Regions from separate parts of the Clostridium thermarum genome, predicted to be linked through region 1. Evidence: riboswitches for the same ligand, from Rfam matches in the RefSeq annotation. Region 1 holds a riboswitch; each other region holds the start of a gene.
What was found. A riboswitch is a leader RNA that binds a small molecule or an ion and turns the genes downstream of it on or off. The one in region 1 is predicted to bind cyclic di-AMP.
Positions count from the first base shown of each region.

Region 1 (4,575 bases):
CAAAGAATATCGATGATTTCCCAGAACCTTTCAAATTCATCCCCCACTTTTTCCAGCCTCATTATTACATCTTTTATAGTTTATCATTTAATATTGCTATAAACAAGTATGTTTATAATGCATTAAAAAAAATTGTTTATCAAATAATACAAAAAAGCGCACAGTTCAATATGTGCCTTTTTTTATTTCTTTATTCCTACTTTTTTTATAACTTCATATATATACGTATAATTTTCTTCAGCCTTTTCTTTTACTATTTCATCAGGAAGAGAGCTCAGATATTTCTTATATTCCTGCAGAATAGTGTAATTCTCATCCTTTTCATTTGCAGAAGAAAGCGGTGCAAGCCATGTCTTAAATTCCTCGGTTTTCACTGCTGTAACATAACTTTCTGTAAGAGTAGTCAAGATCTTTAAATGTCCCTTCATAATCTCTGCTATCAGATAAGAAGATTCTTCGTCAGTATTTATCTCATATGTAATCTTTGTATTGTCTAACCCATTATCATTCATTTTCTTTAAAATCTTATCGTAATCATTCTCATTAAATATGCCTGCTAAAACTCTAAATTTACCCTCTTCTTCAATGGTAAATGGATTCAGTACAGTTTTTACTTTATCCTTCTGGTTTTGAGCATTCTCTTTAACTCCATAATAACCACTTTGTATAATGATAAATCTGGCCGGCAGATTATTACTTTCCTTTTCACTATGTTGTTGAACAGTATCCGTCACAGCTTCTTCACTCTTATTTTCTATTGGTGCCTTTGTACCTCTATCTTTTATAAAAATACTAGATAGAGCTGTACCTAAGAGCACAGCAGCCAGCACTATGCTGACTAACATTACTATTACCACTGTCTTATCTTCCTTTTTTCGCTTATAATCGTATCTTGTGTATTTCATTTTACCACCCCCGATACAATTATATTTTGCATAATGATAGACTATACTAAAAAAGACCCGACAAACTTTGCCAGATCTTCTTTATTATCTAATTAATTTAATATTCTTCTGCCGCCAACGTAAGTGCGTGTATAGTAACTACTGCTGAGTTCGCTTACTGTTACGCATTTACTTCCTGAGGATGCATGAATAAATTGGCCATCACCAATATATATACCTACATGTGATACATATCCCGCAGTGTTAAAAAACACTAAGTCCCCAGCTCTCAGGTTACTCTTAGAAACTGCTGCACCAACACCGGATTGATCCGCTGCAGTACGAGGTAGGCTTACCCCAAATTGCCTATACACATATGAGGAAAAACCTGAGCAATCAAAGGCCCTTGGACCATTTGCACCATACACATAAGGTCTTCCAAGGAAATTGAATGCATACTGAACTAACTTACCGGTGCTGCCACTTGCAATTGTAGAGCCTCCGCTAAAACCTCTTGAGTAGGTTTTCTGTGAAGATGTTGTTACTTGCTTTTTAGGAATTTTAATCGTCTTGTTTGTGGATATAGTCGTTGCGGTTAACACAGTAGTTTCTTCACCTGCCGCAGTGTCCGCTTTTGCTTCCAAACCTTGAAAATGTAAACCTATACATAGCGTAAAAACGAAAAAACCTGCTGACAGTACCTTTGTTTTTAAACTTTTCATTATCAATGACCTCCTTATTGCTTCCGGAGTTAGCTGACGGGTTCGGGTGAAGGTTTCCCTACCGATTATGAGCACGGTCATAACCAGATTAACCCCAAAGAATGGTTCCTCCGTACCCATTTGGGACTCAGCACATAATAAATTATAGTTTGTACAAAGAAAAAAGTCAATAAATTCTAGCCAAATTTATCAACTTATCAGAACTTTTTTCTATTTGTTACGTATAATAATAGTTTTTATTTTTATACCTATACTACTCTAATATTTTCGTTGAATTTATATAGCAGCATATCTTTTTCTTCTCCTTCAACATTAAAGAAATTCTTTGATACCCGATGCAATAAGAAGTTATTCTTCTTCCAAAACTTTACCGCACTGTTACTGCCTGCAACAATACCTGTAGAAAAACTGTGTATATCATAATTAATCTCAAAATGTTTTATCAATTCTCTTAGTATCTTACTGCCAAGTCCCTGTCCCCTTAGGTTGCAGTCTATAACAAAACACCATATGATCACTTCATTGGGGTCTTTAAATTCTACCCGTCCCTTAAACACCCCAATAAGCTTATCCTCTTTTTTTATTTTTAAGAATATTTCATTTTCGCTCATATAATATTCTAAAAATCTATCCCCTAGTTCCTCTATGTTTGTCCATACAGCTTCCGTGGTTTTTCTAATCTGTTCTCCCATCCAGTTTTGAACCATAGCAAGATCTTCCTTTAAGATGCTGGAAATCTCTACGTCCTCAAACGCTAATTCTACATCAAACATATTTCCACCTCACTCTATATAATAATAATTCTACATTAGAGTTAAAAATCCTCTCTTGTCGGAGGATTTTAATTTTACTTTGTCAGTGGAAATATAAAGGGACAGAATAAAAAGAGAGGCATAAAACCTCTCTAATCTTCTCTGTAATATCCAAAATACCGGTGCTCCAATTTTGACACCTATCTCTCGATAGGTGGGTGTCCTCATAGATGTCTCTATCGCCTTCAATGCCGTAAAAGGACTCACAAGATGGTACATATCCTCATCAGAATGTTGAACTCCCATAGTTGTAATGTAGGTTCAAAATAAGAGCTTAACGCATATTTCAGAAATTATTAAATTGGTGCGAAAGACGGGACTTGAACCCGTACGGTCTCCCACACGCCCCTCAAACGTGCGCGTCTGCCAATTCCGCCACTCTCGCATACTCATCCAGCTTCCTTCAGACTTATAGTAATCCATAGGCGCTTCCGACAAATAACATTCTACTACGGATTTTTTAAATCGTCAATAGGAAAATAATAAAAGATTTTTCGGAAGCTAAATCCGAAAAATCTTTTATTGCTAAAATCTCTCACTTTGAGTTTTCAGTTATACAAAGTTCTTTTTTGTATAAGAGTTTATAAATATTATAGTTTGTTTTAATCCTTTTAATATACTGATCCGTTTCCTTGAAGGGTATGTAATCAAGTTTTTTACCATCCTTGGAATACTTCTCATTTTGGAGCCAACTGTTAACATTTCCTCGTCCGGCGTTATAGGCTGCTAAAATCAGCTCCGTTCTATTTCCAAACTCCTTACGAAGATCGTTGATATACCAACACCCCATCCTAATATTTGTTTCAGGATCATACAACATCGCCTCGGTATAGTTGTCTATCTTCATCATTGAAGCTATCCATTCTCCGGTACTGCCGGTTATCTGCATCAGACCATTTGCATTCTTATGGGATTTAGCTTCCACTTTAAAGTTGCTTTCCGCTTTAATAAGTGCTGCTACAAAAAACGGATCTATATTATATTCTTTGGAATATTTATTTATATAGTTTGTGAAATTAAGTGGATAGATTTTTTCAGCCAACCAATAAAATAAAACTGCAAATAGGGCAATTGTCAATATAACAAATATAGCTACACCATTTCTTTTCTTTTTCTTTTTCATTCCATACCTCAGCTAAGTTTAATTCAAGTATATACTTAACACTTCAATAACCTCTTTCACCTGTTCCTTGAGATAGTCAAGGTCTTTGCTGTTATCAATGATAAAATTCACATATTTTTTCTTTTCATCAAGGCTCATTTGGGCATTGATTCTATTTAGTGCTTGTTGAGTAGTTAAATTATCCCGAATTTTTAGCCTCTCCACTTGTAAATCTTTATCTACCCAAACCAATATGTTCAAATCCATATTTTCATGAATTCCATGCTCTATAAGGGTGGGAGCATCCAGAACACATACTTTAACGCCTTCTGTTTCCTTGGCTTTAAGCCTTTTAAATATCTCTTCCTTAATTGGAGGTATCATGATATCATCTAGTTTTTTTCTTTCACCTGGATATTTGAAAATATATTCTCCCAAGGCTTTTCTGTTAAGACTTCCTTCAGCTGTAAAAAAGTGCTCACCAAAGGTATTCTTAATAGCTTTAGATATTTCAGGATAAAGCACTAATACTTCACGGGCTATAATGTCTGCGTCGATCACTTCTATGCCCTTTTCGGTAAAAATGGCAGAAACAGTACTTTTACCTGAAGCAATTCCTCCAGTTAGGCCAACTTTAAACAACCTAGTCACCCTCTCTTTAAATTTACGCTTTCCAAAATAAATTTATAACTCAATACACAATATTATGCCACTTATTTGGCATCATACCATGTCTTGCCTACGCTTATATCCACTTCCATTGGTACTGATAAATCCATAACCTCTTCCATCTCTCTCTTTACAAGCTCTCTGATTTCTTCTTCTTCATCCTTATAGACATTAAGTATGAGTTCATCGTGAACCTGCAGTATAAGAGTAGACTTGTAGTTTCCCTCCTTAAGCTTGTTATATACATTTACCATAGCAAGCTTTATGATATCTGCAGCACTTCCCTGTATAGGAGCATTCATAGCTAATCTTTCCCCAAGTGCTTTCATTATCTTGTTTGATGCATTGACTTCGGGAATATATCTTCTCCTATTTAGTACTGTAGT
Region 1 is NZ_CP040924.1:2,554,642-2,559,216, forward strand. Features, by position in the region: gene FHY60_RS11480 (DUF4321 domain-containing protein) at 1-34, opposite strand, end outside; gene FHY60_RS11485 (SPOR domain-containing protein) at 183-905, opposite strand; gene FHY60_RS11490 (C40 family peptidase) at 998-1,606, opposite strand; cyclic di-AMP (ydaO/yuaA leader) riboswitch at 1,610-1,749, opposite strand; gene FHY60_RS11495 (GNAT family N-acetyltransferase) at 1,855-2,379, opposite strand; RNA gene ssrS (6S RNA) at 2,523-2,714, opposite strand; tRNA gene FHY60_RS11505 (tRNA-Leu) at 2,721-2,803, opposite strand; gene FHY60_RS11510 (lytic transglycosylase domain-containing protein) at 2,954-3,541, opposite strand; gene coaE (dephospho-CoA kinase) at 3,560-4,162, opposite strand; gene polA (DNA polymerase I) at 4,234-4,575, opposite strand, start outside.

Region 2 (4,575 bases), 760 kb from region 1:
GCCTTAAGTAAAAACTTACTTGCTGTCAAAGCATTTACTTCCAGCATGGGCCCCTTTACCCTTAAAGTTACCTCAAACTTCTGACCGCTCAGCAAAGCAAGCTTTGACTTGCCTAACACATCAATATTCTCCAGTTCTACAGGTACAATTATTCTTCCATCTCTTTCAGGATTTTCTGAGTTAGCTATATATAGCCAAAAGGCAAATGAAGCAATGACACATATGATCCTTATGATGATTTGGTTATCCTTTTTCTTATCCACTGCTTCACCTTCTCTCCTATAGTTATGTTTCTATTGCTCTGTCTTCTTTTCATAATTCTGATAAGAATATCCTTTAATCTATCCTTATCGTAATTTCTTGTAAGTTTTCCGTTTACCGACAACGATATTGTGCCGGTTTCTTCTGAAACTATTACCACAAGGGCATCTGAGATTTCCGTAAGCCCCATGGCAGCCCTATGTCTGGTTCCTAATTTCTTATTTATATCAGTGTTGGCTGTCAGCGGTAATACACAACCGGAAGCCAATATTCTATCATTTCTAATAATTGTTGCCCCATCATGTAAAGGCGTATTAACAACAAATATATTTTCTAGAAGTGCAGCAGAAACAAGGGCGTCTATCTTTGTTCCTGAGGCAATAACATCGTTTAGCCCAGTTTTCTGTTCAATGGCAATTAAAGCACCGGTTTTCGATTTAGATAGATTATCTACTGCAATTACTAGGTCTGTAATTACCTTGTCCATAACTTCATCGTCTTCCAAAAGTATATGTTTTTCAGTAAATGCAGTTCGCCCAAGATGCTCCAAAGCCCTTCTAATTTCCGGCTGAAAAATAATTACTATGGACAATACTCCGATGGTTATTGTCTTATTTAAAATTAAATTAAACATGGTAAGGTTCAGTAAATCACTTATAGGGATTAATATAACGATTAATAATATACCCTTTATTAGTTGTTCAGCTCTTGTCTCTTTTATTAGTGTATACCCCTTATAGAATATGTATGATATCACAAGTATATCCAATACATCCCAAACACCCATGCCCTTTATGGTATAGACCAACATATCAAAAAATCTCAAAACTCTGTCACCCCAAGCATTATAATCTCATTTACAATTATACACCATTCTTCAACTTTAATGTACATAAAATGTAATTTAATAGTTTATTTTTTAGAACTTTAGCAAGAATGTCCCCTCAAGTTTAATCATAAAATATTATATAAATAAAATTTCTATGAGTAATTTATCATTATATGATAAAATATATCTGTACTATACGTATGTATAATTAAAGGGCGGTGAACATACTTGAAAACTAAAAAGAAAAAAGTTAATAAAACGTTAGTATCTGTTATTATAACCATTTTAGTTGCTTTAATCCTGGGAGGAACATTTTTTGCTTCATATTACATTTCAATAGACAAGTCACTTAATAGCTATGAGAAAAATATGAGTCAAGCTATATCAAAAATAAATAGCCTAAACAGCAGTACAAGCCAGATGTTGAAGGATAATGTTATTGACTCTGAGGCTGTTACCCAGCTTTCTGATAACATACTAAAAGAGTTAGATACCATAAAAGAGTCAGTTGAGGCAGAAGTCCCAGGTGATCAATTTAAATTGATGCATGTGGATTTGCTTGAAGGAATAAAATTAAATAAATTGACGTATATGCAAGCCTTCAGTATCTTACGAAATCCAAGCAGTAAAGACTTAAAGGATTCTTTCATGGACTTTGAAAAGTACCGTGATGATTGTGAAAGCTACTATACAAAAGTTTCTTTATCTGGAGTTTCCCCTTCTTTATTAAAAGAAGCTCAGGATTTCCTGGCTGCCTTTAAACTTTACACCGAGCAATTGATAGATACTCAACAAAAGGCAGATATGAAGACAAAGCAAATGTATGACTTTATTGATAAGCTAAACGAATCAGTAGATAAGTTTATCCCATTGAAAACAGACTTCTCTATTGAATTGAGAAAGGCTCGAGATAATTCATCAACCTATGATGAGGTTATTGCCTTTGCAACAGACTATCTTTCAAAAAACAGCCAGCTGCAAAATGCTATCTTAAGCACTACACCTCCGGATAACTGCAAGTCCTTGAGAGACAGCTTTGTGAAGCTAACTAAGGATTATGATGCCTACATCCAAAGCTTTATAGCAGCGGTAAATCTAGAGAAGGGTGAGGCTGAACTTCAACCGGAAGAACCTCTCGCTGATGATAGATTAACAGAAATCTATTATGATGCAAACAATAGATTCTTAGGTATCCAGGACAAGTACGACAACTTCCTTAAACAATTTACTGACTTTAAAAGCACAAACATAAAGTAAGGAAAAAGAATCCGGTAGCTGCCGGATTCTTTTTGTTCGTAATAGAAATAAAATGCGAACCACTTTTTTAATTAGTAATGAGTGATGAGTAATGAGTAATTACTCATTTAGAAAATTGCGTTGTGACGCAATTTTTATTTAATATGAATATTTTTCCCTCATTGGGGCATCATATCATTAGCCTAAATTTTAGAGGATTATTATGCTTTAAAATGCGGAGGAACCAAATTTTGGGGTGAATCACCAGTTCGGTGTAGGTTACACCTTTTCCGAACCCGTCAGCTAACTTCGCAGGCAAAAGGAGGTATTAAATGAATAAAAAATTAATAATAGGCTTTAGTTTTGTTTTGCTATTAGAATTTTGGGGGCATACAAATACCGAGGCAGTTGTGTGTCGCACAAATGTAGATTCTGTCCTTAAGGCCAGCAAGGATGATGCCACTCAAGTATTTAACTATAAGAACAAAAAAATACTAATAAGCGATGATGACATTTATCTCATGGCTCAAGTAGTTTTCGCAGAAAGCAATGCAGAACCATATCAAGGAAAAGTTGCTGTGGCTTCTGTAATACTAAACAGACTGCTTCATCCTGAGTTTCCGAATACTGTAGAAGATGTAATAAAACAAAAGGGGGCTTTTTCCTGTGTTAAAAACGGGAAATTATCAGTAACTCCCACAGAGGAATGCTTTGATGCTGTATACGAAGCACTTAAGGGGAAAGACCCTACCGGTGCAGCTGTTTTCTTTTATAATCCCCGAATTGCTACTTCTAAGTGGATGATAAATGTCAAAAAGAGTAATGTAAAGCCTATTGGAAACCATATTTTCTTCGTAGTAAAGTAATATTAACTGATATAAATTCAAATTTTTTATTTCTTAATAAATAATAAAAGGGATTTATAAAAGGATACCCATGCATTTATTATGTTTTAGCTTGCGTAGGTATCCTTAAAATATAAGTAAGCGACCATAAGATTTCTCATGGTCGCTTACTTATTACTATATTTCATCTAATTAACTATCTCATGGAATCAACATACGAAACAGCACTGAGTGCTGCTATGAGCCCTTCTCCTGCTGCTTTTATATATTGATAGGGCTTACCTATACAATCACCTGCAGCAAAGCATCCCTTTAAGTTAGTCTTCATATTTCTGTCCACCTTAATATGTCCCTCTTCCATTTCAAGACCAGGAACCAACTGCCCCGGTGATATGCTGTCTTTTAAAATAAACACCCCATCTGTCTTCAATGTGCCGTTGGCCAATTCCAATACTGTAACTATATTTTCACCCTTTACTTCTACAGGCTTATCCTTTATCACTTCAATTTTATCGCTTAATTTATAATCTCCGTTATACACGGGTATATAGTAGAGTTTTTGTGCTAACTCACTGACATAATTGGCCTCTTCTTCAGCTTCCTTATTATAGCCTATTACCGTTACCACCTTACCCTTGTATAGAGGAGCATCACAAGTAGCACAGTAACCAACTCCTCTACCGAGAAATTCTGCTTCACCTTTCAATGGCTTTGTGTACTCCATTCCTGTAGCCAGTATTACAGCCTTAGCTTCATACATTTTTTCATTAGCCATCAGTACAAAGTAGTCTCCCATGGCATAGATGGAATTAATTCTTTCAGTAGTTATTTCAATATCCATGGCCTCCATATGCCTTTGGAAGTTCTCCTTCAACTCTTGGCCGGTGATATTAGGAAATCCTAAGTAATTATTTATCTTTGGTGCCTTTATAAGCTTATTGCTTAAGTCACTGTAACCGAAAAGGATAATTTCTTTATTTCTGATTTTAGCATTAACGGCCGCAGATAATCCTGCAGGCCCACTTCCTACTATAGCTACATCATATCTTTTTCCCAAGGCCGCACCTCTTTAAACATATTTTTCAAGTAGGGTTTTTAGTTCCTGCTTTGGTCTGAAACCAATAAGAGTTTCTGCCACAGTCCCATTTTTAAATATAAGTATAGTTGGTATGCTTGCTATTCTGTATTTATTTGTTACTGTTGGATTCTCATCAACATTAACTTTTGCAAATTTAATTTTATCGCCTAACTCATTGTTAAGTTCTTCGAAAATTGGTGCAAGCATTTTGCAGGGTCCGCACCAGGCTGCCCAAAAGTCTATTACTGCCACTCCTTGATAATTTTCAACTTCTTCTATAAAAGTGCTGTCTCCAATTTGTCTCATTGTTATCCCTCCAATATAAT
Region 2 is NZ_CP040924.1:3,311,595-3,316,169, forward strand. Features, by position in the region: gene FHY60_RS15130 (CdaR family protein) at 1-263, opposite strand, end outside; gene cdaA (diadenylate cyclase CdaA) at 230-1,087, opposite strand; gene FHY60_RS15140 (hypothetical protein) at 1,319-2,347, shown strand; cyclic di-AMP (ydaO/yuaA leader) riboswitch at 2,517-2,659, shown strand; gene FHY60_RS15145 (cell wall hydrolase) at 2,659-3,192, shown strand; gene FHY60_RS15150 (NAD(P)/FAD-dependent oxidoreductase) at 3,368-4,228, opposite strand; gene trxA (thioredoxin) at 4,241-4,555, opposite strand.
Region 2: linked by a shared signal. The riboswitch ahead of FHY60_RS15145 (cell wall hydrolase) and the one ahead of FHY60_RS11490 (C40 family peptidase) in region 1 are both predicted to bind cyclic di-AMP.

Region 3 (4,575 bases), 720 kb from region 1:
TATGTGAATCATCTGTTTAAATCTGTTAGCACCATCTACCTTGGCTGCTTCGTACATCTCCGGATCAATTCCTGTTATAGCTGCAAGATAGATAATAGCATTCCAGCCTGTCTCCTTCCAGAGATCGGAACCAATTACAACTCCCCAGAACATATTTGGTTTCGTCATAAAATGTATTGGCTCCTTTATTATGTTTAATGCCATTAGCAGTTCATTTACAGCTCCTGCCGGTGCCAGCATGCTATTTACCAAACCGGCTACAACCACCCAGGATACAAAGTGAGGCAAATATGATATAGTTTGTACCAACCTTTTAAACTTTAAAGTCTTCAGTTCATTTATAAGAAGTGCAAAGCTGATAGAAAATATAAAGCCGAAAATTATTCCCAGAATACTCATTCCTAAAGTATTTTCCATAGCTTGATAAAACTGCGGTTCTTTGAACAATGTTATAAAGTGCTTTAGTCCTACCCACTGCTGATCAAGCAGTGTGGCAAACCACCCCTTTCCAGTCTTAAACTTGAAGTCCTGGAAGGCCATCAACCATCCTGTAAGTGGTACATATCTAAATATAATTACCCATATTACAAATGGGATGGACATAGCTATTAAATACTTCTGTTCCTTTATATTCTTCCATGTAAACTTTCTGTCTTTTCTAGACAGCGTTTTCATAGAAACCTCTGTGGTCCCCTGCATTGTTATACCTCCATTTAAGTTTTTGAAATTCTAACGTATTGATTCCTATGCTTAAATACTACTATCTATGGGGATTTTTTTATACCCACAAAAATGTATATGTTTTCATGTAAAAATTATAGGTATAGTAAAAGACCACTAATTAACCATGATTAACTGTTAATTAGTGGTCTTGATTGATTTAAAGAAGAAAGGGTTTATAGCCCCCTACTATAGGCACAGCTCCTCTGTGCCGGAATTAATGCAGTCATATAAAACCCTCTTTAAATCTAATACTTCCTTCATTTCAAAATACCCGGTCTTTTTGTGTATATAATTTATTGCCTGCACAGCTCCCTGTGCAAAGATCTTTCTTGAAAAGGATTCATGACTTATCTCTATCTTGTCATCCTCACCGAAAATCTGAACTTCATGTCTACCCACAACACCACCGGCTCGGATTGCATTAATAGGTATCCTCTTATTGTATACACCGGATGATTTTAAACCTCTTTCCATCTCCCTTGCCAATTTTACAGCTGTTCCGGATGGCGCATCTTTCTTATGTTTATGGTGTATTTCTGTTATTTGAAAATCATAATTGTTCAATATATTTGCAGCAATATTACTTAAGAGCATTACTGTATTTATTCCTAAGGTAATATTGGGTGCATAAACAATTCCATTATGGAACTTATAGGGTAGACTTGATAATTCCTTAAGCTCATTATCGCTGAAACCTGTAGTCCCTATTACCATGTTCACCTTTGCCATTGATAAGGTCTTTGCGTTCTTCATGGTAGCCTTTGAATTGGAAAAGTCTACTACTGCATCAGGCCTAGTCTTGAGTATAATCTCTTCCAAGTCATTAGAAGATCTTATTTTTATTTTTGCCTTTTCATCACCGATTATAGTTCCAAGCTCTTTGCCCAGTTTTTCACTGCCTGGACTGCAAATAGCAGCAACTAACTCCATATTTTTTTGTTCTAATATTCCTTTAGCTACATACTGACCGGTCCTGCCCAATCCAATGACACAGACTTTAATCATCTAATCCCTCCTCTTTCTATGCTTACGAGGTTAGCTGACGGATTCGGGTTGAAAGATAACCCTACCTAATATGTATTAGGATTCACCCCTTAAATTGGTTCCCCCGCTCTTTTTGATTCAGCATATGGGTTGCAACCATATAGTTACAACCAACAACTTTATTTTATCATTAGGGTTGCACCTAGTCAATGTATTATTTGCACTTGTTTCTTATTTATGGAATTTTGATACAATAATTAAATAACTAGTTTTTTCAATTTTATATATGTATCTTTATCCATGCTATTTACTTCACCTATTTGTAAGACTTTGAACTGCAAGCCACTCCATTATGCTTACATTTTCACCTTTTACAGTTACCGGACTTCCATCGTAATCAAGCCTGCACTGGTTATTCAAGGTATATATCCAAGAGAAATGTCCATGATATTTGTAGGGTGCTCCATTTTTGTCTTTATATAAACCTGTAGTATCTACAACCTCATCCCAATAAGTAAAGTGGACATCCTTAGCTCCTGCCTCCAGCAATCTCTTATATGTCTTAACTGCAGTCTGATTTGGATCCACTACCGGGTCATTTTTAGAATGGGTAAACCAGATTGGTATATTCTTTATAGTATTAATCTGCTCATCGGAAATATTTACATCATAGTAGGCTTCACAGATGGGATAGGCTGCGGCAAAATACTGAGGATAGGTCAGAAGCATCTTCATTGTCTGAAGCCCCCATTTGAACAGCCTCCAATATATATTCTGTTCCTATCAATATGGGGAGTTTTATTCACATAATTTTTGATCAAATTCATCAAAGCTTCAGTATACTTTGAAGTTCCGTCAAAGGCATACTGGCCGTTTCCTCCATCCATCCACATTGTAGGTGACTGCGGGGCCAGTACATATGCGCCATGAAAGATGTCTTGTATTTCCTTTGAGGCTAAGTTAACAACCTTGTTTCCTATCAGTACTATGTTTGGATCTGTACCGCCCTCTCCTGCACCGTGAAGCCAGATAAGCAGTGGATTCTTTTTATTATCCGACTTTGGCTCATATGCGGCATAAGTCAAGGTAATATTCTTGTAGGTTATACTGTCCTTTCTAAACTCATCGGCAATCAGTATTTTTTCGCCATCTTTCTTATTCCAAAGTTCACCGGTTGAGTTTTTGCTGATAACATAATCCCACTGCACCCACTGATTCAAATTCCGTTTTATATTGTAGTTAAAGGGTGAGCCCAACACCTCTTCCGGTCCAACCTTCATTTCAAGTGTTATATAGTTTCCTGTGTCCAATGGATTACTATTTTCATCAGAAACATATGCATTAATTATCTCTCTCTCTCCCCCAAGCCCTGTTGAAGAATCTTCTGCCTTCCGCTCTACCTTTACTGTGTAATCGCTACTATCAGCGTGGTTAACCTCCTCATTCAGCTTTATTACCACTTTAGTAATTGCCGGCCCCCAATCAAAGCCTTCAATAATCGTTGAATATGACCCCTTCATTTTTAAATCCATCCTTTCAATTTGTATAGAAGTACCGTCACTTTGTTTGTTGCATCCCAACAGTACTGCTATAATTCCTGATCCCCATAATAACACTTTAAGATTTTTACGCATAATTTACCCTTTTTAAAATTGTCATTACTTATATATTTTACCATATATGCAAAGTATTTAGCATACTGCTTTTTTAGTGACAAAAAATATGTATATTTAAAGTAAACTCCGCTCCATCCCCCACACCCTCAAACCCTTATCCCTTCTCGCCTTAATTCTATTTGCCCAACTCTTTCCAGATAAAAACAAGTCACGGTTTTAATAAGGTTTTTACTCTTATTTTTCCGTGACTTTTACTAATTCTTTAATTTTTTATAAGTTTGTGTGTCATTAGATTATTATTATAGAACTACACCTTATAAATATTATCAAATTGTGGATATTTATCTATAAATGCTTTATTTGCAGCCTGGAGTTTTTCAAAATACTCCCTATATGAGTCGCTCAATATTTTTAAATTTTCAATAAATATATCGTAATATCCGCTCTCTTGCTGAAATTTCAGTAATAATTGCTGTATTTTAGAGACTGGTGATTTTTTATATTCATCTGAGTTTCTGTATTCCAAATATTTTTCAATGTCTTCTTTATTTTCTTCTAAATACATATCTATATTGTTTACTGAATCTATTATGGATGAATTAATTCTCTGCATATCTGCTTCTTCCATCTGTCCAAGACCCTGCTGCAAAAATTCTTCCAGTTCTTTAGGGAATTCTATTTCTTGAATTTTATCCAAATAATCAACGATTTTATTATATGCCCTTTCTTTTTCCTCATTATCAATTCTCCCATTAAGAAACTGTCCAAAATGTACGCATAGATACATTCCATAACCTCCTGGAAATGCTTGCAGCAGTTTCTCTTTGATTGTAAATTGCTTCTCAATGTCTTTTTCAATATAGGTAATTGCCTGCTTAATATCATAGTCTTTTATTAACTGTTCCAGACATTTTTTCTTAGCCATTGATTTTTCAACTTCTAAATCCATCTTGTATTTACACTTCGCCAGAGCAGCGGCTTTATTTGTACTTGCAAGAATATCTTTGATTTCAGAAATACTGATGCCTAATTTCCTTAAAACTCCAATTTCTTTTAATACTGAAATATCTTCATCACTGTAATTCCGATAACCGTTATCCTCTATCCTTGGAGATATAAGTCCCTCCCGTTCATAATATTCAACTGCTTTCTTTGTCAATTTACATTCTCTACATACATCTTTAATTAACATTATTATCACCTCGTAATTATCATAGGCTAATACCTAAGGTGATAGTCAATACCTATTTTG
Region 3 is NZ_CP040924.1:3,279,232-3,283,806, forward strand. Features, by position in the region: gene FHY60_RS14955 (ABC transporter permease) at 1-675, opposite strand, end outside; gene dapB (4-hydroxy-tetrahydrodipicolinate reductase) at 910-1,728, opposite strand; cyclic di-AMP (ydaO/yuaA leader) riboswitch at 1,734-1,861, opposite strand; gene FHY60_RS14965 (hypothetical protein) at 2,020-2,442, opposite strand; gene FHY60_RS14970 (hypothetical protein) at 2,439-3,341, opposite strand; gene FHY60_RS14975 (MerR family transcriptional regulator) at 3,631-4,515, opposite strand.
Region 3: linked by a shared signal. The riboswitch ahead of dapB (4-hydroxy-tetrahydrodipicolinate reductase) and the one ahead of FHY60_RS11490 (C40 family peptidase) in region 1 are both predicted to bind cyclic di-AMP.